3 regions of the Thermocoleostomius sinensis A174 genome follow, and region 3 is predicted to be linked to each of the others. Evidence: riboswitches for the same ligand, from Rfam matches in the RefSeq annotation. Region 3 holds a riboswitch; each other region holds the start of a gene.
The links. Region 3 has a riboswitch for cyclic di-AMP ahead of ntrB (nitrate ABC transporter permease). Riboswitches for the same ligand answer to the same signal wherever they lie in the genome.
Positions count from the first base shown of each region.

Region 1: it holds a riboswitch for cyclic di-AMP, as region 3 does, so the genes downstream of both, OXH18_RS06345 (NfeD family protein) here and ntrB (nitrate ABC transporter permease) in region 3, are expected to answer to the same signal.
Region 2: it holds a riboswitch for cyclic di-AMP, as region 3 does, so the genes downstream of both, OXH18_RS19635 (ArsB/NhaD family transporter) here and ntrB (nitrate ABC transporter permease) in region 3, are expected to answer to the same signal.

Region 1 is NZ_CP113797.1:1,457,144-1,462,360, forward strand. It holds gene OXH18_RS06320 (serine/threonine-protein kinase) at 1-711, shown strand, start outside; gene OXH18_RS06325 (DUF4332 domain-containing protein) at 836-1,288, shown strand; gene OXH18_RS06330 (GNAT family N-acetyltransferase) at 1,292-1,810, opposite strand; gene OXH18_RS06335 (hypothetical protein) at 1,954-2,079, opposite strand; gene OXH18_RS06340 (hypothetical protein) at 2,105-2,830, shown strand; gene OXH18_RS06345 (NfeD family protein) at 3,048-3,341, opposite strand; cyclic di-AMP (ydaO/yuaA leader) riboswitch at 3,505-3,712, opposite strand; gene OXH18_RS06350 (tetratricopeptide repeat protein) at 3,949-5,217, opposite strand, start outside.
Region 2 is NZ_CP113797.1:4,546,248-4,551,464, forward strand. It holds gene ureC (urease subunit alpha) at 1-467, shown strand, start outside; gene OXH18_RS19630 (lipoate--protein ligase family protein) at 573-1,328, shown strand; gene OXH18_RS19635 (ArsB/NhaD family transporter) at 1,385-2,722, opposite strand; cyclic di-AMP (ydaO/yuaA leader) riboswitch at 2,971-3,145, opposite strand; gene OXH18_RS19640 (cryptochrome/photolyase family protein) at 3,287-4,717, shown strand; gene OXH18_RS19645 (hypothetical protein) at 4,718-5,167, opposite strand.
Region 3 is NZ_CP113797.1:4,748,331-4,753,547, forward strand. It holds gene OXH18_RS20460 (CmpA/NrtA family ABC transporter substrate-binding protein) at 1-771, opposite strand, end outside; gene ntrB (nitrate ABC transporter permease) at 902-1,756, opposite strand; cyclic di-AMP (ydaO/yuaA leader) riboswitch at 1,888-2,103, opposite strand; gene dnaG (DNA primase) at 2,210-4,204, opposite strand; gene tftA (hormogonium tapered terminus morphoprotein TftA) at 4,710-5,217, shown strand, end outside.

The DNA.
Region 1 (5,217 bases), 2.5 Mb from region 3:
AATCAACTCCACAACTACACCTTCACAGCCGAGGATGGGCAGCAACTCAGCATTGCAGTGGAACAGGGAGAAGTGATCTTGGGGGTATTGGCTGCCGATGGCAACCCGGTCAATGAGCAAGCGTCGCAATTTCGATCGAATTGGCGAGGAACACTCAGTGCAGGAGACTATACCATTCAAGTGCGGCCGCGTCGAAATGTGCCAGAAAGCTATTATCGCTTTAATGTCGCCCTAGAACCGTCTGAGCCAACTCCGTCTCCTGTTCCTAGTCCCGACCCCAGCCCCGACCCCAGTCCAACGCCCGACCCCAGTCCTGTTCCTAGTCCCGACCCCAGTCCAACGCCCGACCCTAGTCCTGACCCTAGCCCCGACCCCAGTCCAACGCCCGACCCTAGTCCCGACCCCGTCGTTGATACGCAGGTCCTCGACGTACCGATCGGCTCCCCTCTCGATTTTCCAGGTGAGGCGAGCGAATCGGTGGTTCGTCGCTATTTGGTAAACGTTGCTCCTGGACAGGATTTATTGGTGCAGGTGTTACAAGGAGATGTGGTGTTGGATGTTCGATCACCTGATGGTCGATTTGCACAGAATGGCAGCAGAGTGCGCGGGTGGCAAGGCCAGTTTTTGAGCGGTGGCGACTATTCGATCGATGTGATAGCTAATCAACCCACAACTTTCTTTCTACGTGTTGAGTTAGATGGACCGCTTTAAGTTAAAGGGGAGTGGGGAGCCGGGAGTCGGAATTGGGAATAAATGTATGCTGCCGCAGTTTAATCAGGTATTTAATAATTTGTCTTGATAATTTGTCATGGTTGATTGGAGTATTTTCACACTCATGAAAGCGAAGCATCGCAATGCTAAATCAACTCGCTGCGCTTCTCGATCCAATTGGACGATCGATCGGTTGCCGGGTCTCAGCGATCGTGAGCAAGCACGACTAAAATCTTGTGGCATTCACAGCACTGGGCAACTCTTGCAGCAATCTCAAACCCCGGCTCAGCGACAAAACTTGGCGGCTCGGTTGCAAGTTCATGTCCAGTACGTCAATAAATGGTCTGCTTTGGCAAACCTGGCGCAAATTCCCAGCGTTGGGTGTGATTACTGTGGGCTGTTGCTTCATGCTGGAATTAGCTCGCCCACCCAACTTGCTCAAACTTCCTTACCTCGCCTGCATCGACAAATCCTCAAACTACAAGTGGCAACCATGCAGCGTCAAGACCTTTGCCCCAGCCTGGATCAAGTGTCTACCTGGATCGATGAAGCTCGGCAGCTACTTTTGCAAGGCTAAAGCCTAGTCTGGATACCAGAACATCCCCTTGATGCCTTCTGGATCGGACATGAAGCCCAAACCTCGATAAAAATCGACTACATGCGGATCGGCAAATAGCGTAATATTGCTGATGTCTTCACTACGTAGTTTCTTGATCATGTGTCGCATCAGGGCTTTCCCTAATCCTTTGCCTTGAAAATCAGGATGAACCACCACGTCCCAGATGGTGGCATTGAAGGCATGGTCAGACGTAGCACGGGAAAACCCAATCAAGCGGCGTTGGGCCCCTCGTTGCTCCCACATAGAAACCACCAAAAAACTATGTTGAATGGCTTTTTTTACTTTGCGGAGCGGACGACGTGACCAACCCACCGCATCGCATAGTTCCTCTAACTCATAGAGGTCGATGTCTCGATCGGTGCTAAAAAAAATGCGAGAATTTTCTACTACCATACCAGGAGACGCTAGCCCGTCAGCCTCCATCGATTTGGGTGCAGTAGTAGTATCAGAGGTGCTGAATAAGCTCTTCCAGAAACCCATGCGAGTGCGGTCAAGTTAGTACAGAGTCATATAGCAGTAATAGTAAGTATATCGCTGTGCTTCTGCTTCCACTGCACCTTCGGCAAAATAGATCTCAAAAAGACGAAGATTTCAAGCAGATAACAGCCGTAACGTTGCGGCTGCTAAAAATCGATCGCCGTCTGTAGCACGGCTACGTTTTGTTTTTGGGAAAGATGAAAATAGGCAACTGTGCAATCGCCGATCGATCGGGTTCCGTCCGAGGATTGATCGTGATGCGGCTCTACCATTCACGACTTGGAATTCGCCCCGCTTATGGCTTCGGGTTTGAAATCATCCACACTAGAGCTACTGAGACGCTTCAACCGTGCGTTTCCTCAGTTCTACGAGCAATTCGTCAGCAGTGAAATTCAACTACAAAATTTACGGCTAGCCTACCAGCTTTACAAATCTCGACAAGCTGTAATTGAACTCAGTTCTGAAAGCAACCGCAGCACCTTGCATTTTGCCTACCGCAATCACTCGTTTCTACTAAGCGATATTTTTGGTGTGTTGGCAGCTTACGGTCTCACCATTCATAGTCTTAGCCTGTATGGGCAAATTGATCCCCCCATGTTGGTGTTCATCAAGCTCGTAGTATCGCGCGGCGGCAAAGCCCTTCCCGACAAAACGGCTGACAATGTTTGTCGTGCCATTCGTGAAGCCCTAGCAGGGCGATTTGAAGTGGAAGAAATGCTAGCCGTTGAATTTAACCTCGATGCGGGTCTCGAACAAGTAGAAACCGAATTTTATGTCGATCCAGTGTTTCATTTGCCAGCCCTACTGATTGAGGCAGACAACCAACCAGGCTTGTTCTACAAGGTCATGTATGCGATTTGGCAAGAAGATTTGCTTGTTGTCAATGCCAATCTTCTGGTTTGGCGAGGGCGAACACGACTGATTCTTTACCTATTAGGGCCAAACGAAAGTCTCATTCCAGAATACTTGGGGCAAAAGATTGCTGAAGGAGTGCGACAACGCCTGCTCGGTCGGTTTCGATAACTAAACTAACGGTACGGCTGAGCCTGCTTTACCCTAATTGGTTCATTTTCTACCCACAAGCGATTGGGTAAGACCCGTATGGGCTGACGGGAGTGGGAGGTTCCCCACCCCTTAGCGCCAAGACGTTCATAGAGTAGGATTTAGATCAGGGTTTCATTGCTAGACCAATGCAAAGGAACCGATCGCCAACTTAACCTGAGCCTACCTGGTTGTTCGGCTAAGCGCTTTCAGACATTTGACGGAGAGGTTCTACCAGTAGCGTAATGTTACTGCGACCAATCACTCGAACCACCTCACCTGGCGACAGGGTGACATCTCGATTGCATTGGGCCGACCACCATGACCCTTGAAAGCGAACGCGACCTTTTTGGGATGGTTGAATCACAGCATCAACGATCGCTTCTCCAACGGATTGAAATCGAGAGATAGCTGTTAAAGAGGCATTTTCAGCATCCTCAAGGGCGGTTGAAACCGTGGAGTTGAAGAATTTGTTGAGCGAAGACATAACCATTGGAATTCCTCCTTGTCGTGAAACTCACTTGACTATCGCAAAACAGTTAGTGAGGAATAGATGCACTAAGTAACGCCGTAGATTCACTTAGAAAAAGCAAAAAAGCGTCACTCAAGAGGCCTGAGGACACTGAAGGAGATCAAGCTGTAAAAATGCTGACTCTTCAGTCTCCCCTCACTGCCGACGGAGTTAGCTGACGGGCTAGGGCTGAGAGGTGCCCCTTTTGAAAAGGCTAAAGCATTAAATCTCAAGGTCAGAGCGACGACGGTTAAATTCAGTTTTGTCTATCTCTCATCGCTTTATCTTTTTCAAAATTCGCCCCAAGGAATGGTTCCTCCGTTTCAGATTCATCTCTTTGTCATTTTGAATGAAGGTGGATCTGAATTAGGCTGACTAACAGATTTAAGATTGTAAGGTAGCACTCTCGTCAAAATTTCGTCAACGTTGTTGGATCATTGAATTTGCTTTGTCAATTTTGCTACGGTTGCCTTGTCACTCCAACTAAAGTTTGAGTTCGTAATATTAGCTTAAACAAAAATGCAAGTCAATGCTTACGTCTTAAGATGAGTTTTAATATTGCTGATGGAAGAGCGGCTTGAATCTTGTTTTATTTGATACGCAACGATCGCAAAAAATTGACGAGTTGCTCTGGGTGAATCCAGATGTCCTCAAGTAGAGGATTGGTGTACATGAGTTGCCGCAATGGTTCTCCTGCAAAGGGTTGACCACTAACCAGATAATGTTGAAGCGATCGCTGATGGCTGATGACCCAGTAATAGTGCCGGATGTAGGCAGGGTTGATGAACTCAATCACGATTGTCTCAGGGCGACAGAAAATGAGATTGGTTAACCCGCCTCCGTGGGGAGCCAGAATCAGCTTAGCCTGAGCAAACAGAGCGACCTGCTCGGCAAACGATCGGGTTTCTAACTGAATCGGAGTAATGTTATAGGCTTTTAGTTGGTCGATTATCGCTACTTCGTTTAACACTCGTCGGTGGTTGGCGCGGGCGCGGCTAATGTAGATCCGTTCGGGTAATTGAGTGTTGGCAGCAATTGCCTCAGCTAATGGTAAAAATTGTTGCCTTAACCAGTCCATGGCCCACGCTTCTAGCCAACCCAACGGGCCTGCGAAGGAGGGAACTAATAGACAATTAGCTTGGATAAACGGCTGGCGATCGCTTTCCACGATTTTTTCTAAAGGAATGCCCAGCGCGGCCAAGGTGTCTCGTTGAAAGGGTTGGCGGATGCTGTTTAGGAAGAATCGATTGACTTGATCGAGGGGAAAGCCGCTTTGTTGTAACAGCGCCAAACGAGGCAGAATGTCTACTATCCAGTGATAGTAGTTATGCCCTGACAAACCTGTCAGAATAGCCACGGTACCTGAAATCGGAATCGGGCGCGCTTTGGGCAATGGCAATTGCGGGGGTCTAGAGGAGTAGGGACAGCCGGGCAAGTGACCAGGATACGTGCGCGACAAATCGTTAAATAGAGAATCATCCGGTGTTGAAACCGCGATCGTGTGACACACTAGCCAGTCATTTTGCTGTGGCGTAGCCCAACTCTTGCCCTGTGGAATTGTAACGGTGAACAACGGCGAAGCTTGAATAGACGGCAGTCCACGACAGCGATGAATCCCCTGGTCTATCTGAGTTAATTGAAAAGCCTGGAACAAACGCTTGAGGCAAGGCGAACAGTTCAGTCCATGACAGACCGCAGGGATAGGGAATGGAGTGAGGGGATTGAAGTGAACCGGACAATCAATGGGTGATTGTGAAGCAACTGGTGATTGCGGAGCAACGACCCCTCTTGTGTCAGCAGCAGGACAAGTCAAGCACGATCGTATCCAATTTAAGCAGCGGTAGTCGGTGGTGGCGGC
Region 2 (5,217 bases), 200 kb from region 3:
TTACACACGGTATTGCTGACCATGTGGGGTCGATCGAAGTCGGTAAACTGGCGGATCTCTGCCTCTGGAAACCCGCCTTCTTTGGCGTTAAGCCGGAACTGGTAATTAAAGGTGGACTCATTGCCTGGGCCCAGATGGGCGATGCCAATGCCAGCATCCCCACCCCACAACCTGTCCATATGCGCCCGATGTTCGGCAGCTACAGCGGAGCCATGCACAGCACCTCGCTCACCTTTGTTTCAAAATCGGCTCTAAAAGCAGGGATTGCTGACAAGCTGAAGTTGCAAAAAAAAGTAGTGGCGGTGGGGGGAATTCGCAAAATTACCAAAAAAGACATGAAACTAAATGATTTGCTGCCACAAATTGAGGTGAATCCTGAAACCTATGAGGTGCGGGCAGATGGCGAACTGTTGACTTGTGAACCGGCAACGGTGTTGCCAATGGCACAGCGGTATTTCTTGTTTTAGGAGAGGCTTCACAATGTTTCGACTATGCCTCAAACTACCTCCCTAACCCTAGGAACCGAAGCTCTCGAAGTCCTCCAACGTTGAGGGATTTATGGAGGTACTCTCATGAATTATTCAATCTGGCGCTACATTCCCCCGATCGCGGCTTCTGGTGCTGTGCAAATGGCTGTGGATGTATGGTTGTTGGAACAACATCGCCAAGGCAACCATCCGCCTACTCTGCGGTTTTACACCTGGAAGCCGATCGCCCTTTCTTTAGGTCATCATCAGCGGCGCTATCCTGATGCTTGGCGAAACCTAAGCTGGCAAGGACAGCCGATCGAGTTGGTGCGGCGGCCCAGTGGCGGACGGGCAGTGTTGCATCAAGGCGAGCTTACCTATGCTGTGATCACGTCTGGCATTCCGGGGACGCGCCTGCAAGCCTATCGGCAGATTTGCCAATTTTTGATTCAGGGCTGGCGAGCGATTGGCATAGACCTGCATTACGGAGAGGCGGGGCGCGGCTATATTCACAACCCCAATTGCTTTGACACAGCCACCAGCGCGGATTTGGTGACAACAGACGGGATTAAGTTAATTGGCAGTGCCCAACTACGACGAGATACCGTCATTTTGCAGCATGGCTCCATGCAGCTTATGCCCGATCCGACTCTGTTTCGTCAGGTGTTTGGCGTAGAGATACAGCCGATCGCTCTGCCCAATCACTTGAAGCAAAATCTGCATCACCAGGTGATCCAAGCGCTACTAGATGCGGCTTGTACCTGCTTTGACATTCGGCTTGAAGCTCGACCGCTATCAGAAACCGAATGGGAGAGGATATGCTCGAGTGATTGTGTCAAGCAAGCATCTGCTTCGATCTAACTATCGATTTGCGTAACAGTAGAATGAAGGGAGCGATTGAGAAGATTTGCCGTACTTTATACCAAAAAACGTGCCAACACGTAGATTGCGGCGGCCATCAGTTGCATGATCATAACGGGAATCCCATAGTGTAAGAAGGTTTTGAAGGGGATGCGCCGACCGTGCAATTCAGAAATTCCTGCCGCTACAATATTAGACGATGCCCCAACTAATGTGCCGTTACCGCCCAGAGTTGCCCCAAACATCATGGCATAGAACAGCGGCATTACCTCGGGTGGAAAAGCTCCTTGATAGTCAGCTTGCAGAATTTCGTTACCAGCTAGGCCCACATTGACAATGTATTCTTTCAGTAATGGAACCATTGCCACCACCAGCGGAATATTGGGAATAACGCTAGACAATAACCCGACAAAAAACAGCAGCGCGATCGAGCCTAAGGCAATATTTTGACCCAACACGATCGTCAATAGACCAGACAAGCTGCTAATCACACCTGTTTTACCGAGTGCTCCAATTAACACAAACACACTCATGAAGAAGATCAACGTACTCCAGTCTACATCGCGCAAAATATTGTTGACCGTATCGATTTTGCTGTGATGGGCCAACAGCAGCGCAATGCCGGCTCCCATCAACGCGACAGCGGCCGGGGAAAGAGGAACTGGCAGTGTCTCACCAATAGCAAAGAACAAAAGCACAAAAAACATCAGCACGCCACCGGCTGCCAACACCCCTGGATGATTAATTTTGGGACGCGGCAAATGCTCTAGATCAGCAAGTTGTGTGTTCCAAATAGGGGAAAATAAGGCTGGCAGCAACAACACGATCGTCACGATCGCTACAACCCCGCCTAGGCTTAGACGCCCCAGGTAATCGAGAAAGGTGACATTTACGGCATCCCCTACAATGAAGGTGGCTGGATCGCCCACCAATGTCAAAAGTCCAGCGCTATTCGCCACAAACACCATCAAAATTAGCAATGGCACAAAATCTACGCCAATTTCTTGAGCAATGGGCGGCAACAGTGGAGCCAATAACATTACTGTGGTGGCATTGGGTAAAACGGCGCAAATCGGAGTTGTAATAGCTACGATCGCTAACAGCAGGCGTTTACCGCTGCCCTTAGCCAGCATCACCATTTGGGTTCCCAAATAATCAAAAATTTTAGTAGGTTCAAACGAGCGTACCAGCACCATGACTCCAAAAAATAGTGCCAAGGTAGCATAACTACTGCTGATATAGCCAATCGCCTCTCCTAGAGTAATCACGTTGGCAAACACTAGCAACAACGCACCCAGAAAGGCGGCAATCATCAGGTGAACCCATTCGGTCATCACCAAACCAATCACTCCAATAAAGGTGGCTGTTGCCACAATCGCTTGCCAATTTTCCACAGTCTTTCTCCACAATGGTTTGAGCAGTACAAACAATCGACAGAACAACACCCCTCGGCATGAAAGCGATTGCATCGGCGGAGTCAAGATACAACCGCACCACAGCGTTGAATTGGATAGAGCAATCAGAGCGATCAAGTCATCCTGTGCGTTGTACAGGCCGCAAGACCCGTGTTGTCCTTTCGCTCATATCCTTTGGTTGGGAAGCTGACGAGCGCACCGCATTTGATTGTGAAAATGCTGTCTCTTCAGTCCCTCTCGATGCCTACGGAGTTAGCTGACGGGCGAGGACTGAGAGGTGTCCTTCTTGGAAAGGTTAAAGTACTAAGGCTCAAGGCTAAAAGATTTGATTTATCCTTTGTCCTTCATCCTTTAAAAGATTTGCCCCGAATGTTGGTTCCTCCGCTTCAGCAGGTTCATGGATGGCTCTCAGTTAGTTCCTGCTGAATTAGGCTGACAATACAGTATTTGGTTTGATCCATCCTATCACCCGCTCTCGTGGTCGGCAATCTTCTACAATGGCAGCGAGTAGGCCGAATGAACGGACGTTGAGCGAAAAATGGCATGGCTGATCTAATTTTGTTTTGGCACCGTCGCGATTTGCGCATCTGTGACAATGTAGGGCTAGCCGCGGCTAGACAACACAGCACTAGGGTAGTGGGCGTGTTTTGCCTCGATCCTGGCATCTTAAAAGGGGATGATGTGGCAGCGGTTCGAGTGACTTATATGATGGGCAGCCTCCAAGCGCTTGCAGAAAACTATGCTCAGGTAGGCAGCCAGCTTTTGGTGTTGCAAGGATCGCCAGCCCAACAAATTCCAGCGTTGGCACAGACGTTACAAGCACAAGCGGTTTTTTGGAACAAGGATGTAGAACCCTATGCCAGAGACCGCGATCGCACGGTGGCAGATGCTCTGAAACAGGCAGGCATTGAAGTGCAAGCCTTTTGGGATCAATTACTTCACGCTCCTAGAGAAATATTAACGGGGACGGGTGCACCTTATACGGTATTCACTCCCTTTTGGCGCAATTGGCGCAGTCGGGGGAAATCGGCTCCTGCACCCAATTTAGAGAGTGCCGAGGGTTTGACGGAGGCTGAACAAGACCAAGCCAAACAGACAGGCTGCATTCCATTACCTTCGGCGAAGGACTTGGGGTTTGGGTGGGATAATGAGTTGCCCCTCTTACCTGGAACACAAGCGGCTCACGATCGCCTAGAAGAATTTTGTGACCAATCCATCGACGAATATCGAGAACGGCGGAACTTTCCGTCGGTGCGTGGTACGTCACAACTGAGCGCGGCGCTCAAATTTGGTACGATTGGCATCCGCAGTGTATGGGCAGCAACAGAAATGGCCCTGTCCGAGTGTCGTAGTGATGAAGCTCGCGATAACATTCATACCTGGCAACAAGAATTATGTTGGCGCGAATTTTATCAACATGCTATGTACTGCTTCCCAGAACTGGCGGAGGGGGCGTACCGCGATCCAATGAAGGATTTTCCCTTTATCAACAACCCAGAACACTTTCAAGCGTGGTGTGACGGTCAAACTGGGTATCCGATCGTTGATGCTGCCATGCGTCAGATGAATCAGATTGGCTGGATGCACAACCGCTGTCGGATGATTGTTGCCAGTTTTCTCACCAAAGATTTGATCACTGATTACCGTTTAGGTGAAAAGTATTTTGCACAACGGCTAATTGATTGGGATTTATCCGCTAACAACGGTGGTTGGCAATGGAGCGCTTCTAGTGGCATGGACCCAAAACCTCTGCGAATTTTTAATCCTGCTAGTCAGGCCCAAAAGTTTGATCCAGAAGGTGAATATATTCGCGAATGGGTTCCGGAATTGCGGAGTCTGGATACAGAACAATTGGTGACTGGGAAAATTTCTCAGGAGGAACGCGATCGCTGCAACTATCCTGTGCCGATTGTTGATCACAAACAACAACAGAACCGCTTCAAAGACCTGTATCAACAACAAAAAACCAAGTAATCAGTAAACCCTGCGCCATTTACCAATCCATTCACCGCCGCGAAACCGCCAGCGAGGAAACAGTAACCGCATAATTACCCAAGAAGCCAAATAAGTAGAGATCCATACAGCACCATAGTGTAGAACAAAGGTTCCTAGGTTAAAGTGGCTGCCATCAATGAATGGTAGCACGTTCAATCGGACCAAAATTGCCAGCAACACGCCCTCAGCAATGCCCGCTAGCAACTGAAATGCCCCTGGCCAGTCGTGATCCCACATAAACTTCTGCAAGAAGTTATAGAGAATGTCCCAAAGCAGCCCGAACAGAGCCACATAAAACAGCACCCAATAGTAGGATGTGCCAGGTTCTGTACCCAATAATCCTGATGCAAATTTCCAAGTTGTAATCAGTCCAATTGTAGCTAGAAGAAAGATGCGAGTTTGCCAACGGCCAAACAGTGTAGGGGTCATAGGTGTAAGGTTTTGGTGAATAGGTTTTAACGGGAAGTCGGTAATGGGTA
Region 3 (5,217 bases):
AAAGCCGATCCCTTCGTTGCCCGTGATGGCGCGTGTGTTCCAAGGTTCCGCCACCATATACGCTTGCATATTGCCGATGCGCATATTGCTGACCATTTGCGGTGGCGGAAAGATGATGATGCGAAAGGCTTCGATCGGATCAACCCCTACGGCTGCCGCTAGATAACGCACAAAATACTCGTAGATGGCGGAACTAAGCACCACTGCCCATACCCGGCGCTCTGGCGGCAGTCCTTCAAAGTAGCGGCGAAAATCTTGCCCAAACTGCTCAATGTCGCCATTGTATTCGTACAGCGGGCGGACTCCCGCTTCCCACATAGCCCGGTTCATGGTCATGGCGTTGCCATGGCGGTGAATGGTCATGGCAGCAGACATTGGCGCATGGCGTGCCCCCTCGGCTCCAATTCGGGCGTTGGTCACGGCTCCAGATACCACAGGAGAGGCATCGAGGCGACCAAAAATCACACCATCGCGGGACGTAGCCCAACTAGCCTCACGGCTCAGCCTGACATTCAAGCCATACTTGCGAAAAAAGCCTTTCTCGTAGGCAATGGCAAACGGAGCACAATCATTCACAGGAACGAAGCCGACAGTCAAATTCGGTTTTTCCAAAGTGCTGGGATCTATAACGGGTTCGATCGCCAAAGCAGCTTGTGACACGAGTGAATTCTGGGTTTGCCGTCCACCCGTGACGCCGCACGCTGCCAGCGCAGAGGCCGCTGTAAATCCACCTAACCCATAGAGGAGCGATCGTCGATTGATGAAACTCATGGATACCTCTTGTAGCGTTGTTGTGATGCATGAGTAACTGTTTGATGGCGTGAAGGACGCATCAGTCTAGTTATGAAATATTGAAAACTTAGTCAAATTCCTATGCTTTGAACCGCCATAGTGCAGGACATCAAGCTTGTCTGACCTTGGCCGATCGATGCGTCACCAGTTCTTGCAGCTTGCCGATGAGAAAATCCAGAACCAACCCCGTGCCCCCAATCACCAAAATGGCTAGGAAGACAGAATTCAAGTTCAAGCGACTCCACTCGTCCCAGACGAAAAATCCAATACCAATTCCCCCCGTCAACATTTCCACCGCTACAATCACCAGCCAGGCAATCCCCAAACTGATACGCAGTCCGGTGAAGATATAGGGCAGACTGGCTGGCAAGATAATCTTGGTGATTTGTCGCCACCGGGGCATTTCCAACACTCGCGCTACGTCTAAGTAGTCTTTAGAAACACTGGAGACCCCCAATGCGGTATTGATAATTGTGGGCCACAGCGACGTAATGAAAATGACGAAAATCGCAGACGGGTTTGCCAAGTTAAAAATTGCCAACGCGACTGGCAACCAAGCCACAGGCGATACAGGTCTAAAAATTTGAATAATTGGGTTAATGGCGAGCATCGCTTTCCTAGACATACCAATGAGTAGCCCGATCGGAATAGCCACCAGTGACCCCAACAGAAACCCCAAAAACACCCGCCGCAAACTTGCCAGCAGCAACCAACCAATCCCTAAATCCCCCGGCCCACGGCGGTAAAAGGGGTGCAAAATAAAATCTAAATTTGCCGTCAGCGCTTCCCACGGAGTCGGCAGCAAGTTTGAAAACCATGTGGCAATCCACCAGATGAGAAGTACACCAGCCACTCCCAGTAGCGGAAACAGCACCGCATCTCTAACTAAAGCCGGTTTGAGCGATCGACGCCAAACAGCATGTGTCATCAGGACGATCGCCTGAATATTGAATTGCAGCAGCATCAAGCCCTCCTATGGGTTGAAGTGGTTACGCACAGAGCAACACCCCCTGGCAGAACCAGGTGCAAAAAGCGTCACTCTACCAGATCAGAGGACACTGAAGGCCATCAAGCTATAAAAATGCTGTGATATCTTCAGTCTCCTCTCAATGCCGACGGAGTTAGCTGACGGGCTAGGACTGAGAGGTGTCCTTCTGAAGAAGGTTAAAGTATCAAGCCTGAAGGTTAAAGCAGTAAGAGTTAAACTCAATCTTGCATATCCTTCACCTTTAGCCTTCTCAAGATTCGCCCCAAAAAGAGTGGTTCCTCCGCTCCGGATAGTCTGTTCATTACATCTAGCTTTGATGACTAGGACTAGTGCCGGATTAGGCTGACAAGTTGATTTCTATACACTTTAAACGCTGTAAAACAAGGTTGTCAATCATTCTTATGGCAGACTCATCAGAGAATACTAATGCTATTCATTAGAAGATCTTAATGTAGCATAATACTCTCCGGCCCACGGCAGTTGGGCAATATCTTCTAAAGTAGTCTGGCGCTGTTGTTGATCTAGTTCAGCAATCCGTTGATTTTCAGCATAGATTTGTTGTTGATAGTACAGAGACAGTTCCGCGTTTTCACGGCAATCGGTCTGTTTCCAAAGGTCGAGAAAATGTCGCCGCCGTTTTTCGCACATGACCCGTTCGATACTGGCGATCGAGGCTCGAATCACCAATGGGGCCCGCACAATGTCGCGTCTAGTTTTTTCATCGAGTTGAAATAATTCATAGACGAATGCAGCCTTATCGGGAAACTCGGCACAGTGATCTTGCAGTTGAGAAATTAAATCGAGGGGTTGGGGGCTAGGGGTTGGGGATTGGGAATTTAGAGCCACTTCTAGTCTCTGATTGCCAATCCTTGACTCCTCAAGGTACAAGATCTGCTGCCACAAAAAGCGGTGGTGGCTTAAGCTAAAGTCTAGATCACGCTCCTCTAGGGATTCGCGAATTAACAATCGCGTCTCAGGCAGGTGTAAATAGAGCCGCAGCAGTTGCGCTTCTGATTCCTCTAACAGCGATCGATCGCCAGGTCGCTGCCATTTTTGCGATCGGCCATGCCATCGCTGTCCGCGTACCTGAGTGCGCAAGTCAGATTCAAGCTGCACAGTTAACCGAGCATTGCCCTGACTTAGCAATTCGGCACAGGTGTGAATATAGTGGGTACGCAGAGTGGCGTTCGGTAATTGTCCTAATAGTTGCACAATCTCCTGCGTTGCCTGTTGAAACTGATCGGCTTGGCTGAGGTCTGCCTTAAACAAGGTCTGTTGAATTTGCCAATCTAGCCATAGGGGTGCTTGCTCAATCAGAGCTTGATATTCGTCGGGCGTGTGGATTTTGAGGAACTCGTCGGGGTCTTTACCATCCGGAATATTCAGTACGCGTAGTTGCACTTCACCTTTATAAGCAAGATCGGCTACTTCACCAATCGCCCGTTCCGCCGCTTTTGTACCGGCTGCATCAGCATCAAAGTTCAGCACCACCTGTTTCGATTCGGTGTAGCGCAACAGTTGCCGAACCTGCGCCAAACTGAGAGCGGTTCCCAACGAGGCCACTGCATTAGTAATTCCAGCTGTATGCAGTGCAATGACATCGAAATATCCCTCTACCACGATTGCCTGATCTTGCTTAGCGATCGTCGTTCGGGCCTTATCAAGGGCAAACAGGGTTTTGCCCTTATCAAACAATTCAGTTTCGGGCGAGTTGAGATACTTGGGCTGTTCATCTCCTAGGGCACGACCACCAAACCCAATTACCCGCCCCTGCAAATCGTGAATTGGAATCATCAAGCGATGGCGAAACCGATCGTAGTAGCCCCGTTCCCCCTGACGCGGAATAATCAGCCCGGCTTGCTCTACTAATTCGACGGGGTAGCGCTTTTGTTCTACCAAATAGCCATACAGCGTTTGCCAGCCACTCGGAGCATAGCCTAGTTGGAACTGTTGGATGGTTGCGTCAGTCAAATGGCGATCGTTGCGCAAATACAGTAGGGCTTGTTCCCCTTGCGATTGGTGCAGCGCATGTTCATAGAAGCGAGCCGTCAGTGCCAGCACTTCGTAAAGCTGTTCGCGTAGCGAAATTTGCCGCTGCAATTCTTGTCGCTGTTGCGGTTCCAGGGTCTTGACTGGCACTTGATAGCGTTTAGCCAGATCGAGGACAACATCGGCAAACGATCGTTTGTTCAGTTCCATTAAGAATTTAATACCATTCCCCCCTGCCCCACAGCTAAAGCAGTAGTAAAACTGTTTGCTGGGGCTGACGCTAAAGCTAGGGGATTTGTCATCATGAAATGGACACAGCCCTACAAAGTCTTTGCCCTGTTTACGCAACACGATGTGTTCTGAAATTAAATCCACAATATCGACGCGCTGTTTGACGAGATCGATCGTGTCTGGATGAAGGCGAGGAATGTCCATTGAGCACCAAATCTAACCAGTAGCTTGTTCCTTGAAATGACTCTGTGCAAATATCTGCCAGCCATCAATAAAGGGCAATGAGTTACGCCAAGTCAGATGAGGCTTTCATTTGCCTTGCTTTGACCCACTGCCCCCCTAGTTATGAAGGTCATCAGTAGCGCGATTTTAGCGTAGATTTTTGAAGATCACCGCTATATGTAGCGTAATTTATAAAAGTAAGCTACTCTAAGGCGTCAAGTTAGTTATGAACTTGAACATCTGTTACTTGAAGAAGCTAATAGTTCAAATGTATCACTACCACAAGAAATTGTAAACTTTTGTCGTTAGACGGACAGCCCGATCGACAGGCGGTAAGTAGAGCTATTGCCTTTTGTTTTCTGACCGTATTTCTAACCGTAATCGGGCTTATCTCGAAACAACAGGGTGGAGTAAGCCTTTAAACCCATCGAGGAGTGGGCAAAAAGACGATCGAAACATACATACGAGAAATGACGGAGATCGGGGAATGGGACGAATTTTTGTGTCAGCCGGGTACAGCAGCAATCGGGATGATGATTTAAGCTTTGATACTCATACTGGATTGGAAGCGCAAGAAGTGCTTTCGGTGCGGGATGTCGTGCTGCAACAGTTGCGATCGCACCAGTATGAAGGGGTGGCGGTTCCGCCAGAGTTTACCCTGCCACAGATGATTGATTGGGTTAACCGTCGGGCCCATCCGGGGGATATCTTATTGGAGTTACGAGCCAATGCTAACGATGTTACTCAATCAGGTACAACGGCCTTTTATATTGCCTGTAACTATGAGCGCAAGACCCAAGCTGAACAATTGCTGCAAGCTTATTTGCGACGAGTTCCACAATTACTGAACCGAGGAGCAAAGTCCGATCTGCAATCGCCCCTCGGACAGCTTGCGGTTTGTCGTCATATCAACGTGCCATCCCTACAACTCACGATCGGGTCTCTTTTAGATGCAAACGATCGTCGTCTTCTGCAAACTCAGCGACAAAATGTAG